Linked DNA regions of Methylotuvimicrobium sp. KM2. The protein of the gene in region 1 interacts with the protein of each later gene in a pairwise test. Links are inferred from orthologs where the notes say so. Each region holds a gene or a part of one and is shown in the gene's direction. Other genes may lie near its edges. The genes, in order: WJM45_RS13240 and dsbD.

Region 1 (7,095 bases):
CTTCTTATGGGGTAACTTTACTCGTGTTGCTTGCGATTGCGGTTTTACCCGTTATTCAACGCAAACTTTTTTTAAAAGAGTTGGCTCATAAAATGAAACGGATGAAAAAATCATGAAACCGATTCGTAGACAACGACTTATTTTAATTGGATTGATGCTGGCCGGTATGGGTCTTGCCGTCGCCTTTGCACTGAAATCGTTCAATGAAAATTTGATGTATTTTTTCTCGACGACCGAAGTGGTCGAAGGCAAGGCGCCGGAAAACGCTTTGTTTCGAATTGGCGGCATGGTCGTCGACGGCAGTGTCGATCGCCCGGCGGAGAGTTTGCTTGTGCGCTTTAAGTTGACCGATTTCAATAAAGAAGTGACCGTGGAATATACCGGCATTTTGCCGGATTTGTTCAGGGAAGGGCAAGGCATCGTCGCAAAAGGCCGTTTGTCCGAAAACGGTGTGTTCGTCGCCGAGGAAGTCTTAGCCAAACATGACGAAAATTATATGCCGCCCGAAGTCGCAGGTAGCCTGAAAAAACAACCGGAGCCTTCGGCAGAGGGTGGTATATGATTCCCGAGATAGGGCATTTTTCCTTAATACTGGCTTTGTGCATGGCCGTGATGTTGGGTATTGTCCCGATCGTCGGTAGTTTTCGCGCGATTCCTGGATGGATTGCCGTCGCGCGTCCCGCCGCGTTCGGGCAATTGTTCTTTGTCGGTTTGTCTTATTTATGTCTGACGTATGCGTTTTTGACGCACGATTTCTCGGTTGCCTATGTCGCGAACAATTCGAATACTCATTTGCCGGTACTGTATTTAGTCTCCGGCGTATGGGGCGCGCATGAAGGCTCATTATTGCTTTGGGCATTGAGTTTGACGGTTTGGACCGGTTTGGTCGCACTGTTTAGCCGCAGCATTCCGGACGCGACGATCGCCCGAGTTCTCGGTGTGATGGGCTTGGTCAGTATCGGTTTTTTACTGTTCTTATTACTGACCTCGAATCCGTTCGAGCGCATGATTCCGGCGCCGCCAGAAGGCCGTGATTTGAATCCTCTGTTGCAAGACCCTGGGCTCGCGATTCATCCGCCGATGCTATACATGGGCTATGTCGGCTTTTCGGTGGCGTTTGCATTCTCGATCGCGGCCTTGCTCGAAGGCCGTTTGGACAGCGCCTGGGCGCGTTGGTCCAGACCTTGGACTAATATCGCCTGGATGTTTCTGACCTTGGGAATCACGCTGGGCAGTTGGTGGGCTTATTACGAATTAGGCTGGGGCGGTTGGTGGTTTTGGGATCCGGTCGAGAACGCCTCGTTTATGCCTTGGCTGGTCGGCACGGCGTTGATTCATTCATTGGCGGCCAGTGAAAAACGAGGTGTGTTCAAGACTTGGACCGTGCTGTTGGCGATTTTCGCGTTTTCGTTGAGTCTGTTAGGTACTTTTTTGGTGCGTTCCGGCGTATTGACCTCGGTGCATGCCTTTGCCAGCGATCCGGCCCGCGGCTTGTTCATTCTGATTTTTCTGGCTATTGTCGTCGGCGGATCTTTATTGCTCTATGCGATTAGAGCGCCGGCGGTTAAAAGCAGCGCCAGTTTCGAAATGATTTCGAAAGAATCCGCATTACTGTTGAATAACGTGCTGTTGGTCGTGACTGCGGCCAGCATTTTGGTCGGCACCTTGTATCCTTTGTTTATCGATGCCTTGGGCATGGGCAAGATTTCGGTCGGGCCGCCTTATTTCAATGCGATTTTTGTTCCTTTGATGGCGCCGCTTGCCGTGGTCTCGGGTATCGGCGTTTTGCTACGTTGGAAAAAAGACCGGTTCAACGCGCTCGCGCTACGAATCCGTTGGCTGATGCTGGGCTGCCTGTTGCTCGGCGCGGCATTGCCGTTGTTGATGCCCTATTATTCGTGGGCTGCCGCGATCGGTTTGACGTTGGCGCTGTGGACGACGGCGCTGACCGGACTGGCCTTTTCGGAGCGTCTAGGGCATAAAATGCCTGATTTTACCGCCTTGCTGAAAGTACCGAGAGCCTTTTACGGCATGACCTTGGCGCATTTGGGTATTGCGGTCTTCATTGTCGGGATTACCTTGACCTCGGTTTATAGCATCGAAAAAGACGTCAGAATGGCTCCCGGCGACAAGCTGGAAATGTCCGGTTATGTATTCGAATTTCATGGTATCGATGTGGTTGATGGACCGAATTATCGGGCGCAACAAGGCCACTTGACGGTCAGATATGATGATAAGACGGTGGCTAAACTCGAACCGCAAAAAAGAATTTATCGCGTGCAACAAATGCCGATGACCGAGGCCGCGATCGATGCCGGTTTGTTTCGCGATCTTTTTGTCGCGATCGGCGAACCGTTGGGCGATTCGGGCGCATGGAGCATGCGCGTTTATTATAAAGCCTTTATACGGTGGATATGGATCGGCGGTGTTTTCATGGCATTGGGCGGTCTCTGGGCTGTCTGCGACAGACGTTATCGAATGGGCAATAAAAATCAGCGAGTAAGCAAAAATGCTTAAATTTTTGACGCCACTTTTAATTTTTGCCGTACTGGCGATTTTTTTGGCGATCGGTTTGAATCTCAATCCGCGTGAAATTCCGTCGCCCTTCATCGATAAGCCGGCCCCGCCTTTTACACTGCAAACTTTGGATGATCCTACTCGTACCTTGAGTACGGCGGATTTGAAGGGGCAAGTTTGGTTACTGAATGTTTGGGCTTCCTGGTGTGTATCTTGCCGTGCCGAACATCCGGTGCTTAATCGGTTGGCGGAGCAAAAATTGGCTGTTATTATTGGCCTCAACTACAAGGATGAACCGGAAGATGCGAAAAACTGGCTGGCCAGATTGGGTAATCCCTATGATGTCAGTGTCTTGGACATGGAAGGATTGACCGGAATCGATTGGGGAGTCTATGGCGTTCCGGAAACGTTTGTAATCGATAAGCGGGGCGTGGTTCGTTACAAACATACAGGGCCTGTGACTGATAAAGATATTGAAACGACATTCTTACCGCTGTTGAATTCTTTGCAGGCTGAATAAATCCCGGAAATGGTACGGCTATGTGACAAAGTTATTTCTACTTTTTTTGTTGAGTACTTTTTGTATCTACGCGGCCGCAGCGAGCATTACGCTCAAGGTTCAGGGTGGTGACGGCAATCTCGATGCAATCGATTCCGAAAGTCGGCTCGATGATGGTGCCGAACTTAAAGAAAGGTCTCTGGTAGCCGATGCTTTAAGGCAGATACAAAAAAAATCTGAACCCTCTTCAAGTGAACTTGGCGCTCGGCAGCAGTTATCGCCCCAAATAAAGCAAGGCGATTTTGGCGCCAACTCTTTTAATCGAAAAGCTGCCGAAATTGAAAATACTCTGTATTCCAGCCCGTTTGCCGAGACTGATGTTCCGCCGTATATTATTAAACAAGCCTCGTCCGATCATCAGACGATGTTTAATCCTTTGCTTGTATCGAAAGAGTTTATTATCAGTTTGGAAATCATCGATGATGAGCTCGTTATTGATAAAGCCTTAAGAGAAATGGTCGACGATACGGTCGCTATGGCGCTTCATGTTAACGAGGCATGGAATACTTTGGATGAAAAGATCACACATAAAGTTTACCAAGGGGTTAGCTATCTTGGGTTCGATAATCAGTTTTCCGAGGATAATTATCAAGCCAATAACCAGGCTGTCGAATTCAAAAAACTGGCCGCGCAATATGCCGACTCCGAAATCAAGAATCGCGGCTATGTCAACGAGCCGGAAGGTTTTTTTGCTTATTTGATCAATTTACCCAGATTATTGACCGTTTCCAATTTACTATTCATGCTGGGTTTTCTATTCGTCATGAACGGAATTTATCGAGTCATGCGTTTTTTTCTATTGCGGATATAGCCTAAGGTGTTTCCTTGATCCAAATCTCTCTTGAAGGGCAAGGTAGATGCTTATTCAGGTTAATTCATGCACGTTACTAATCATTCGATCAATGCAATTATGCGTATTATCTTTTTTGTTGTCTTTTTATTGTGGGACGTTCAGGCCATTGCCGCGGCTGTCGAGGTCAAAAACTTCGATACTCCCGAGCAGGAGCGCGTTTACAGCTCTCTGATTTCTGAGTTACGCTGTCTGGTTTGCCAAAACCAGACTATTGCCGATTCGAACGCCGATTTGGCGAAGGATTTGCGTGCCCAAGTCTACAAAATGCTGCAACAAGGCAAGTCAAGGCAGGAGATTGTCGATTTTATGACTCAGCGTTATGGCGATTTCGTATTGTACAATCCTCCGATGAAGGCTAAGACCAGTTTATTATGGTTGGCGCCGTTATTGTTCTTAGTGATCGGTTTATTGGTTGCTTGGACTGTCGTGCGTAAAAAACGTTTGGCGACTCATTCCGAGTCTGCGCATGATTCCGCGCAATCGGAAGAAATTCGCCGTTTATTGGAACAAGGAGATGATCGGTGACGACAGAATTTTGGCTGACCGCAAGCGCTTTGATCGCGATAGCGTTTGCGTTTGTATTACCGCCGTTATGGCGTCGACCGGGTTCAATAGACATCGAAACAGAGCGTTTCAATGTCGATATTGCTAAGCAGCGTCTGCTGGACTTAAAAGATCAGCGCTCGGCCGGAACGATTACGGCGGATGAATACGAAGACTTATACCAAGAATTGCAATCGGTGCTGGCCGATGATTTGCAAAGAGAGTCGGCTTCGCGGCAATCGGAATCTTCCGGTCGGTGGTTGATCGCTCTGGCATTGATCGTTATTCCTTTGGTTTCGGTGACTTTGTATCGTGTATTAGGTAACGCCGATGCTTTGTTGCCGGAAGCGGAACAAGCCGCTCAGCAGATCGATGAGATCAATGCGATGGTTTCGGGGCTGGCTCAGCGTTTGCAGAACCAACCGGACGATGCGGAAGGCTGGTTGATGCTTGGGCGTTCTTACAAATACATGAACCGCTATGCCGAGTCGGCGCAAGCCTTTTCGGAGGCTTATCGTCTGTTAGGTGACAAGGCTGATGTGCTGCTTCAGTATGCCGATGCGTTGGCGATGGCCAATGACGGTCGGTTGGCCGGGAAGCCGGCGAAATTGGTTGCGAAGGCGCTTGAATTGGCGCCGGATGACTCGACGGCATTGTGGTTGTCGGGCATGGCTAAGGCCGAAGCGGCTAAATATGACGAAGCCTTACGGCATTGGCAAAAATTAGCCGCGCAATTACCAAAGGGTTCCGAACCACACCGAGAAGTACAGGGTTTGATTGCGCAAGTCATGGAGAGGCTAGGTACGGCGCCTGCCGAGCAACAGCCGGCAGCTATCGCTAAAGGCCTGAAAGTCAATGTAGCTATCTCCGGCGAATTGCAAGGCGTTGTCTCCGCTGCCGATACCGTATTTATTTATGCTCAGGCATTACAGGGTCCACCGATGCCGCTAGCGATCGTTAAGAAACAAGTGTCTGATTTACCGGTAACAGTTGTGTTGAGCGACGAGCAGGCAATGATGCCGGCGATGAAGTTGTCTAACTTCGATCGCGTTAAAATTAGCGCCCGGATTTCGAAGTCGGGCCAGGCAGAATCTCGTCCAGGCGATTGGATCGGGATCGTGGAAAGCGTTGCACCGGCTGAAACAGAGGGCGTTACTATAACGATCGATCAAAAGGTCCAATAATGGACCAGTCCTTAACATTCGATCTCGATCTTATTCATCGTTACGATCAGGCCGGGCCTCGATATACGTCTTATCCGACCGCGTTGGAATTACACGAGGATTTCGGCGAAGCGGATTATTTACGCCATATCGAGCAATCGAATAGGCTTGGAGGGCCGCTATCGCTTTATTTTCACATTCCGTTTTGCGATACGGTCTGTTACTACTGCGCGTGCAATAAGATCGTTACCAAAAATCGCGCGCATGCCGCGCCGTATTTGAACGATCTTTGTCGCGAAATCGAAATGCAGGGTTCTTTGTTCGATCGAGGCCGTGTCGTCGATCAATTGCATTGGGGAGGCGGAACTCCGACTTTCTTAAGTGAGAGTCAAATGCGCCAGTTGATGGTGTCGACGCGTCGGCATTTCAATCTGCGCGACGATGACGAAGGGCAGTACTCTATCGAAGTCGATCCTAGAGAAACCGATGATCGGACAATAGCCGTACTGCGGGAATTGGGTTTTAACCGTATTAGCTTGGGTTTGCAGGATTTCGAACCCGATGTGCAAAAAGCGGTCAATCGCATTCAAACCGAACAGGAAACTTTTGCGGTATTGGAGGCGGCGCGCAACGAAGGTTTTCGTTCGACCAGTATCGATTTGATTTACGGGTTGCCGCTACAAACCGTCGAGTCGTTTTCGCGAACATTGGAAAAGATTCTTCAAGTCTCGCCCGAGAGGTTTTCGGTCTTTAATTACGCGCATTTGCCGCAACGTTTCAAAACTCAGCGCCAGATCAATGATGCCGACATACCGACTCCGGAGGTCAAGTTGGCGATTTTGCAAATGGTGATTCAGCGCTTGACCGAAGCCGGTTATGTTTATATCGGCATGGATCATTTCGCGAAACCGAATGATGAATTAGCGGTTGCTCAGCGTGAAGGAAAGCTGTACCGAAATTTTCAGGGTTATTCGACGCATTCCGAATGCGATTTGATTGGTTTGGGTGTTACTTCAATCGGCCGGGTGGGCGATGCCTACATTCAAAATGTAAAAGATCTTGACACTTATCGGGAAACGATAGAGCAGGGACGTTTGCCGGTGTTCAAAGGGTTTGAATTGAGCCGCGACGATAAGCTAAGGAGAGCGGTCATCAGCGGGTTAATCTGTCATTTCGAGCTTGAATTCAGAGAGCTGGAACACGAGTTCTCCATCGATTTCAAGACATACTTCGAGCAGGAATTGATTAAGTTGCAGAAAATGGCCGAAGATGGACTTTTGACGATCGATACCGACCAAATTTTAGTGCGACCTGCCGGGCGTTTGCTTATTCGCAATATCTGTATGGTATTTGATCGCTATATTACTGAAAAACAACAGTTTTCTAAGGTTATTTAAAATCCGTTAGACATGGGATTTGCGTTTTTTGCAAATCCATGTCTAAGAAATCCAGAAAAACCG
Region 2 (7,110 bases), 160 kb from region 1 along the record:
GGTCCAAAGCTCCTTGCCCATTCGTCCTTCGTTATGCTCGATGACCCGGTTGGCCGCTTTCAGAATATGGCCGGTCGATCGGTAGTTTTGTTCCAGTTTGACGACCTTATGGTTCGGATAATGCTTTTGAAATCGAAAAATATTTTCGATTTTCGCGCCGCGCCATCCGTAAATGGATTGATCGTCGTCGCCGACCACGAATAGATTATCGCGATCTTGCGTCAACAGCCGCAGCCAGGCATATTGAATCGTATTGGTATCTTGAAATTCGTCGACATGCACATGCCGGAACCGTTGTTGATAAAAACTCAAGGTTTCGGGATTGTCGCGCAGCAATTCATGCGCGCGCAGCAGCAGTTCGGCAAAATCGACCAGACCCGAGCGCTGACAGACCTCTTCGTAAGCCTTATAAATCGCCAGCATTTGCCGCGCAAAAAAATCGCCGGTTTCCGGCATGTGCTTGGCCCGAATACCCTCGTCTTTTTGCGCGTTGATATACCATTGCGCTTGCTTGGGCGGCCATTTGGCCTCGTCCAGATTCAGGTTTTTGTAGAGACGCTTGATCAGCCGCAATTGGTCGTCCGAATCCATCACTTGAAAAGTCTCGGGCAGTTGCGCTTCTTTGGCGTGACGTCTGAGCAGGCGATGCGCGAGTCCATGAAAGGTGCCTATCCACATCGAACGCGCAGAAATATTGAGCAGATCTTCGATACGGGTGCGCATTTCCGTTGCGGCTTTATTAGTGAAGGTGACAGCCAAGATACTATGCGGCGAATGGCCTTCGACTTGAATCTGCCAAGCGATGCGATGCACCAAGACCCGGGTCTTGCCGCTACCGGCGCCGGCTAAAACCAACATTGCGCGGGACGGCGCCGATACCGCTTCGCGTTGAGCATCATTGAGAGGATTAATAATTGAAGTAATATCCATTTGTTATCGTTGAAACATTTCTATAAGCTATGCGCGTTTAAGGAAAGCAATAATGACGGCCGGACCGGGCTTTAATAACCAACATTAATTAGCAGAGGGGACTTACAATGAGCTTCGATTTTAAACGCATGATAAAATTCGAACACAATCTTGGCGATAAGGATAAAAAATACCGCATGTTCGGAGGCGCGGCATTGGTATTGATATCTTTATTCACCGCAAAAATTATTTTATTACTGTTAGGAACCGTATTGATCGGCACCTCTTTTTTCGGTTGGTGTCCGGTTTATTCCGGGCTCAACAAGAACACTTGCACTAGCGGCGAACCGGAAAGTAGCCAATAAGCCGCTTAATTTCTACAGGGACGTAGATCAAGCGGCTTAATAAGAAAGACCTGTCAATCCTCCTTTTTATATTCGCCTTCCAAGACATTATTATCTTTGGATCGCCCGGGATGAACCGCGCTACCCGTCTGTATCAGGTGGTTCTCAATCACATAACGGGCGATTTTGCCGCGCAGCTGAGGTATTAGACATGCAAAGCCAAGCACATCGGTAAAAAAACCGGGAGTCAATAACAATGCTCCACCAACCAGCAATATCGGCCCTTCAATCATTTCGTAAGCGGGAACCACGCCCTGGTTCAAATTATCTTGAAAACGCCTTAAGGTCGCAAAACCTTGCTGTCTTAACAAAGCAGCGCCCAATACGGCAGTAAATACCACCAAAACAACCGTCGGAAATACACCGATCAAGCCGCCGATGGGCAGCAGCAAATAAATCTCCAAAAAAGGAATGATCAAAAAACACAAAAATACAACTTGAAAAACTTTCATTTAAAATTCCTAAACAAATTTCACATTGGAAACAGATAACCCCGGAAAGTTTCCCATTTGAAATCAATTATACCTACTCTAAGATCGAAATCCGGCACCGGGAGCCCTCGGGCACTTCCGAAACTTGAAGTACGAAAGTTATGAACCCATTTTCATCCGCTCAAAATCAATGAACCAAGACCGGCGAAAAATCGCACCGAGACCTTATCCTGAATTAAACGTTACAATATAGGGATTTTAAAACCGAAACTCCAGAACAAATTGACCGAGTCTCCAGTTATGTCGAATCACATTATCCTCTTTTGCACCTGTCCGGATCAGAATACGGCAAGCTCTATCGCTCAAACATTAATCGTAGAAAATTTAGCCGCTTGCGCAAATATTCTTCCAGGATTGACTTCCGTTTATCGCTGGCAAGATCAAATCGAAACGGATCAGGAATACCTGTTGCTCGTTAAGACACGACGCGATATTTACCCGCAAGTGGAACAACGCATACAAGAGACGCATCCCTATGAACTTCCCGAGATCGTCGCGGTCTCTGTCGAACACGCTTTGCCTGAGTATCTGAAATGGATCGATTCATGCCTATCAAAATAATACTGCTTTGCCTCATTGCAAATTTTCATCAAGCCGTCTTTGCCATCAGCGAAAGCGACTTACTGCCGCAAGAGCAAGCTTTTAAACTCACCGCCAAGGCTAATACAGAGAATAAAATCGTTCTAACCTGGCAGATCGCCGACGGCTACTATTTGTACCGTGATAAATTGGGCGTTGAAAGCCGGTCAGAACGGATTACACTCGACGATATCACTTATCCTCCAGGAAAAACGAAGCATGACGAGTTTTTCGGCGACATGGTCATTTATCGAAACAAACTCGCCGTTGAAGTGCCGATCATCAAGCTAGACAATGCGCTTAACACCTTGCAATTGACAGTTAAACATCAGGGTTGCGCCGATATCGGCATTTGTTATCCTCCTCAAAAGACCGCACTGACGGTAGACCTAGCGCCTCAAGAGGCTCCCGCGAAAACCGGCTCGATTTTCGGCTTAGTTCAGGGCCTGAGCGACTTAAAGCTAAATCTGTTCCAGGATGAATTGCTTCCGGCGGAACAAGCCTTCCGCTTTTTCGCTTCGGTCAAGGACCCGAACACGCTGACCGTCAATTGGCAAATTGCGGAAGGCTATTATCTATATCGCGACAAATTTCAATTCGATATCCTAGATTCCGAAAAAGTAAAAATCGGCAACTTCACTTTGCCCGGAGGCACGCCTTACCACGACGAGGAATTCGGCGACGTTGAAATCTTCCGTAATGACCTAAGCTTCGATTTGCCGATTAACCGCTATCAAGCGGATCAACAAAATATTATTCTTCAAGCACAATTTCAAGGCTGCGCGGATCGAGGCGTATGTTATCCTCCGATGTCGCAAAGCACGCCATTGGATCTACCGATGACCGCACAGGCATCGAAGCCGATCAATGCCTTTACAAGCACTCGGGTCGACGAACCGCAATCCGAACAAGACCGCATCGTTCAATCTTTGCATCAAAACACGCTCTGGCTAACATTACTGTCCTTTTTCGGCTTCGGGTTGTTACTTTCTTTCACACCCTGTATTTTTCCGATGATACCGATTTTATCCGGCATAATCGTCGGTCAACGCAACCGGGTAACCACTAGCCGCGCCTTTCTTTTATCACTGAGTTACGTCACCGCCTCCGCATTGACCTACACGGTTTTCGGTGTCTTGGCAGCGTTATTCGGCAGCAATCTACAAACGACCTTTCAACAACCTTGGATTATCGCGCTGTTCAGCGGTATTTTCGTATTGTTGTCGTTGTCGATGTTCGGTTTTTACAACCTAGAAATGCCCGCATCGATTCAAACTCGACTGCATAAATCCAGCGACAAACACCGTGACGGTTCGTTTTGGAGCGCGGCGATCATGGGCTCGTTATCTTCTTTGATCGTAGGCCCCTGCGTTGCGGCTCCGTTGGCCGGCGCGTTGATCTATATCGGCCAAACCGGCGATGCCGTGCTCGGCGGCATCGCATTATTCGCGATGGGATTCGGTATGGGAGTGCCTCTATTGATACTCGGCGCATCGGCCGGAAAACTATTACCGAAGGCCGGTCAATGGCTGAATGCAACCAAAGCGGTCTTCGGCGTGATCATGCTGGCTGTCGCCCTATGGATGCTGGACCGTATTTTGCCGCCCGATATCACGATGTTCCTATGGGCCTTATTACTGATCATACCGGCCATTTACCTGAAAGCGATTGACCCGTTGAGCGAAAATGCAGGCGGCTGGAAAAAGCTTTGGAAAGGCGCCGGAGTCGTGATGCTGACCTACGGCGTCCTGTTATTGATCGGCTTAGGCATGGGCAACCATAACCCGCTAAAACCTTTGCAGGGACTGAGTTTAGCAAGCACAGCCAAGGCCGAAAGCCCCCTGCCCTTTGTCGAAGTCGCCTCGCTACATGAGCTCGAAAACAGCATAGAAAGGGCAGCCCGCAACAATCAACCGGTCATGCTCGACTTTTATGCCGACTGGTGTGTCTCGTGTAAGGAAATGGAGGCCTATACTTATATGCACCCTGAAGTCAAACAAGAACTGAATCGCTTCGTTTTATTGAAGGCGGACGTCACGGCAAACAATTTTGAACATCAAGCCTTGCTGAAAAAATTTAACTTAGTCGGGCCTCCGGCCACTTTATTTTTCGGTACCGACCTAGCCGAAAAAAAACATTTACGCGTGATAGGCTATCAGGATGCCAACGCTTTTTTAAACATACTGCGGCAAGTTGATTTATGAAACAAACCACGGCACTTATTATCGCCGCAGTTGTCGCTTTAGCCGGCGGAATTTGGCTACAAAATAAAACACAGCCGGAAACGCATAGTGAAACCATGGAACTACCGGATTACCGACTACCCGATTTGAACGGCAACGAACGCAGCCTATCCGAATGGCGAGGAAAAATCACCATCGTCAACTTTTGGGCAACCTGGTGCCCTCCTTGCCGCGAAGAAATCCCCGAATTTGTTGCCTTACAGCAAGAATACCAAGACCGTGGCTTGCAATTTGTCGGCATCGCTATCGAAACTAAAGAATCGGTCAAAAAATATCTCGACTTTGTCGACATCAATTATCCGATGCTAATCGCCGGCGACCAAGGCATCATCTTGACTCAACAATGGGGAAATTCTGCCGGAATCCTTCCTTTCAGCCTTATCTTCAATCAAGAAGGTCGAATAATTCATAAACAATCCGGACAATTATCCCGCAACAAGATTATCGAAATCATCGAACCTCTGATGGACTGAGAAAACATCAAATCATTCGATAAACCATGTAAATGTCTTAAAAGATCCAGTGATTACGCCTTATTTGTGTTAAATGACATAAATATGGACAAACGTGCTTAAATTAGGGAGAATTATCGGCACCGAATCTAAATTAGCACTTCAATTGCATGGCGAATATTTGCGTTATTAACGGTCCGAACTTGAATCTGCTGGGTCTAAGAGAACCTACCCATTACGGTAGCAAAACCTTAGCCGATATACAGCTGGCGATGGAAAAATCCGCCTCGACTCTGGGTCACGCGCTCCGTTTTCACCAATATAACGCCGAACACCAAATCGTGGAATTGATTCATCGATCTTTTTCCAACGATGTCGATTTTATCATTATTAATCCAGCAGCTTTTACTCATACCAGCGTGGCGATACGCGACGCATTGCTGGCGACCAAGATTCCCTTCATTGAAGTGCACCTGTCGAACGTACATGCCCGGGAAGCTTTTAGAAAACATTCCTATTTTTCGGATATTGCCGTGGGAGTTGTTTGCGGACTGGGAGCCATCGGTTACGAATTGGCCTTGACGGCCGCTCACGAGATATTAGCAAAGAGAACATAACACAATGGATATTAGAAAAATAAAAAAACTGATCGAGCTCATCGAAGAATCGGATATTGCCGAATTAGAAATCAGTGAGGGGGAAGAATCCGTCCGAATTAGTCGTTACTCGAATGCCGCCCAAGTGAACTACGCACCGGCTCAATTCGCTCCGACCACCCCATCTTCGGCACCCGCACCAAGCCCTGTAGAACCGACAGAGAAAAAAATAACCGGTCATATTGTAAAATCGCCGATGGTCGGCACTTTCTACAGGTCCGCGTCTCCCGGCGCCAAACCTTTTGTCGATATCGGACAATCGGTACAAGCAGGCGATACTCTCTGTATCATAGAAGCGATGAAAATCCTCAACCAAATCGAAGCCGATAAAACCGGTACAGTAACGCAAATATTGGTTGAGAACAGCCAACCCGTCGAATATGACCAACCTTTGTTTGTCATTGAATAACAACCCAAAGGTATTTAATCATGTTCGATAAAATAGTCATCGCCAATCGAGGCGAAATAGCCTTGCGCATCTTGCGCGCTTGCCGTGAACTTGGAGTCAAGGTTGTCGCGGTACATTCCGTGGCGGACCGGGATCTAAAACATGTTAGGCTAGCCGATGAGTCGGTTTGCATAGGCCCCGCCCCATCCACCGATAGCTATCTAAATATCCCAGCCATCATAAGCGCGGCCGAAGTCACCGATGCCGAAGCCATTCATCCGGGATACGGCTTTCTATCGGAAAATGCCGATTTTTCGGAAAAAGTAAAGCAAAGCGGCTTTGTTTTCATCGGCCCGAATGCAGATACGATCCGCATAATGGGCGATAAAATCGCCGCAAAAAAGGCAATGATAGCCGCCGGCATTCCCTGTGTACCGGGCAACGGCAATCCGTTAACCGACAATAATAAGCAAAACCTGCAAATGGCTCAGGAAATCGGTTACCCGGTTATCATCAAAGCCGCCGGCGGCGGTGGCGGACGCGGAATGCGCACCGTACATACCGAAGCCGCATTGATCAATGCCATTACCATGACGAAAGCGGAAGCGAGTGCCGCGTTCGGAAACGATACCGTGTACATGGAAAAATTCCTGGAAGATCCCCGCCATATCGAATTCCAGGTGATGGCCGATTCACACGGTAATGCGATCCATCTTGGCGAGCGCGATTGCTCGATGCAGCGAAGGCACCAAAAAGTCGTCGAAGAAGCGCCGGCACCGGGCATTACCGACGAAGAACGTAACCGTATGGGCGAATTGTGCGCCAAAGCTTGCCGCGATATCGGCTACCTGGGCGCAGGGACCTTCGAGTTCCTGTATGAAAAAGGCGAATTCTTCTTCATAGAAATGAATACGCGGGTTCAAGTCGAGCATCCGGTTACCGAAATGGTCACCGGCTTCGATATCGTTAAGGAACAATTACGTATCGC

The links.
Region 2: the proteins of WJM45_RS13240 (region 1) and dsbD interact in binary tests that used the Escherichia coli proteins (3 or more experiments, as listed by UniProt). The link is inferred for Methylotuvimicrobium sp. KM2 from one-to-one orthologs.

Annotation. Positions count from the first base shown.
Region 1 is NZ_CP150634.1:3,161,575-3,168,669, reverse strand. Bases 1,274-4,273 are described here. They hold WJM45_RS13240 (DsbE family thiol:disulfide interchange protein), read left to right. Parts: upstream 1,274-2,509; coding sequence 2,510-3,037; downstream 3,038-4,273. Other genes in these bases: WJM45_RS13230 (cytochrome c-type biogenesis protein), read left to right, coding at 3,954-4,273; WJM45_RS13235 (hypothetical protein), read left to right, coding at 3,060-3,887; WJM45_RS13245 (heme lyase CcmF/NrfE family subunit), read left to right, coding at 1,274-2,517. In the rest of the region: heme exporter protein CcmD, read left to right, coding at 1-116; cytochrome c maturation protein CcmE, read left to right, coding at 110-562; more of WJM45_RS13245, read left to right, coding at 559-1,273; more of WJM45_RS13230, read left to right, coding at 4,274-4,454; c-type cytochrome biogenesis protein CcmI, read left to right, coding at 4,451-5,656; hemN (oxygen-independent coproporphyrinogen III oxidase), read left to right, coding at 5,656-7,032. UniProt on the Escherichia coli protein: Involved in disulfide bond formation. Catalyzes a late, reductive step in the assembly of periplasmic c-type cytochromes, probably the reduction of disulfide bonds of the apocytochrome c to allow covalent linkage with the heme.
Region 2 is NZ_CP150634.1:3,004,912-3,012,021, forward strand. Bases 1,954-4,968 are described here. They hold dsbD (protein-disulfide reductase DsbD), read left to right. Parts: upstream 1,954-2,349; coding sequence 2,350-4,587; downstream 4,588-4,968. Other genes in these bases: cutA (divalent-cation tolerance protein CutA), read left to right, coding at 2,045-2,365; WJM45_RS12620 (redoxin domain-containing protein), read left to right, coding at 4,584-4,968. Also shown: uvrD (DNA helicase II), read right to left, coding at 1-930; WJM45_RS12600 (DUF2892 domain-containing protein), read left to right, coding at 1,038-1,274; WJM45_RS12605 (FxsA family protein), read right to left, coding at 1,328-1,765; more of WJM45_RS12620, read left to right, coding at 4,969-5,099; aroQ (type II 3-dehydroquinate dehydratase), read left to right, coding at 5,249-5,695; accB (acetyl-CoA carboxylase biotin carboxyl carrier protein), read left to right, coding at 5,700-6,143; accC (acetyl-CoA carboxylase biotin carboxylase subunit), read left to right, coding at 6,164-7,110. UniProt on the Escherichia coli protein: Required to facilitate the formation of correct disulfide bonds in some periplasmic proteins and for the assembly of the periplasmic c-type cytochromes.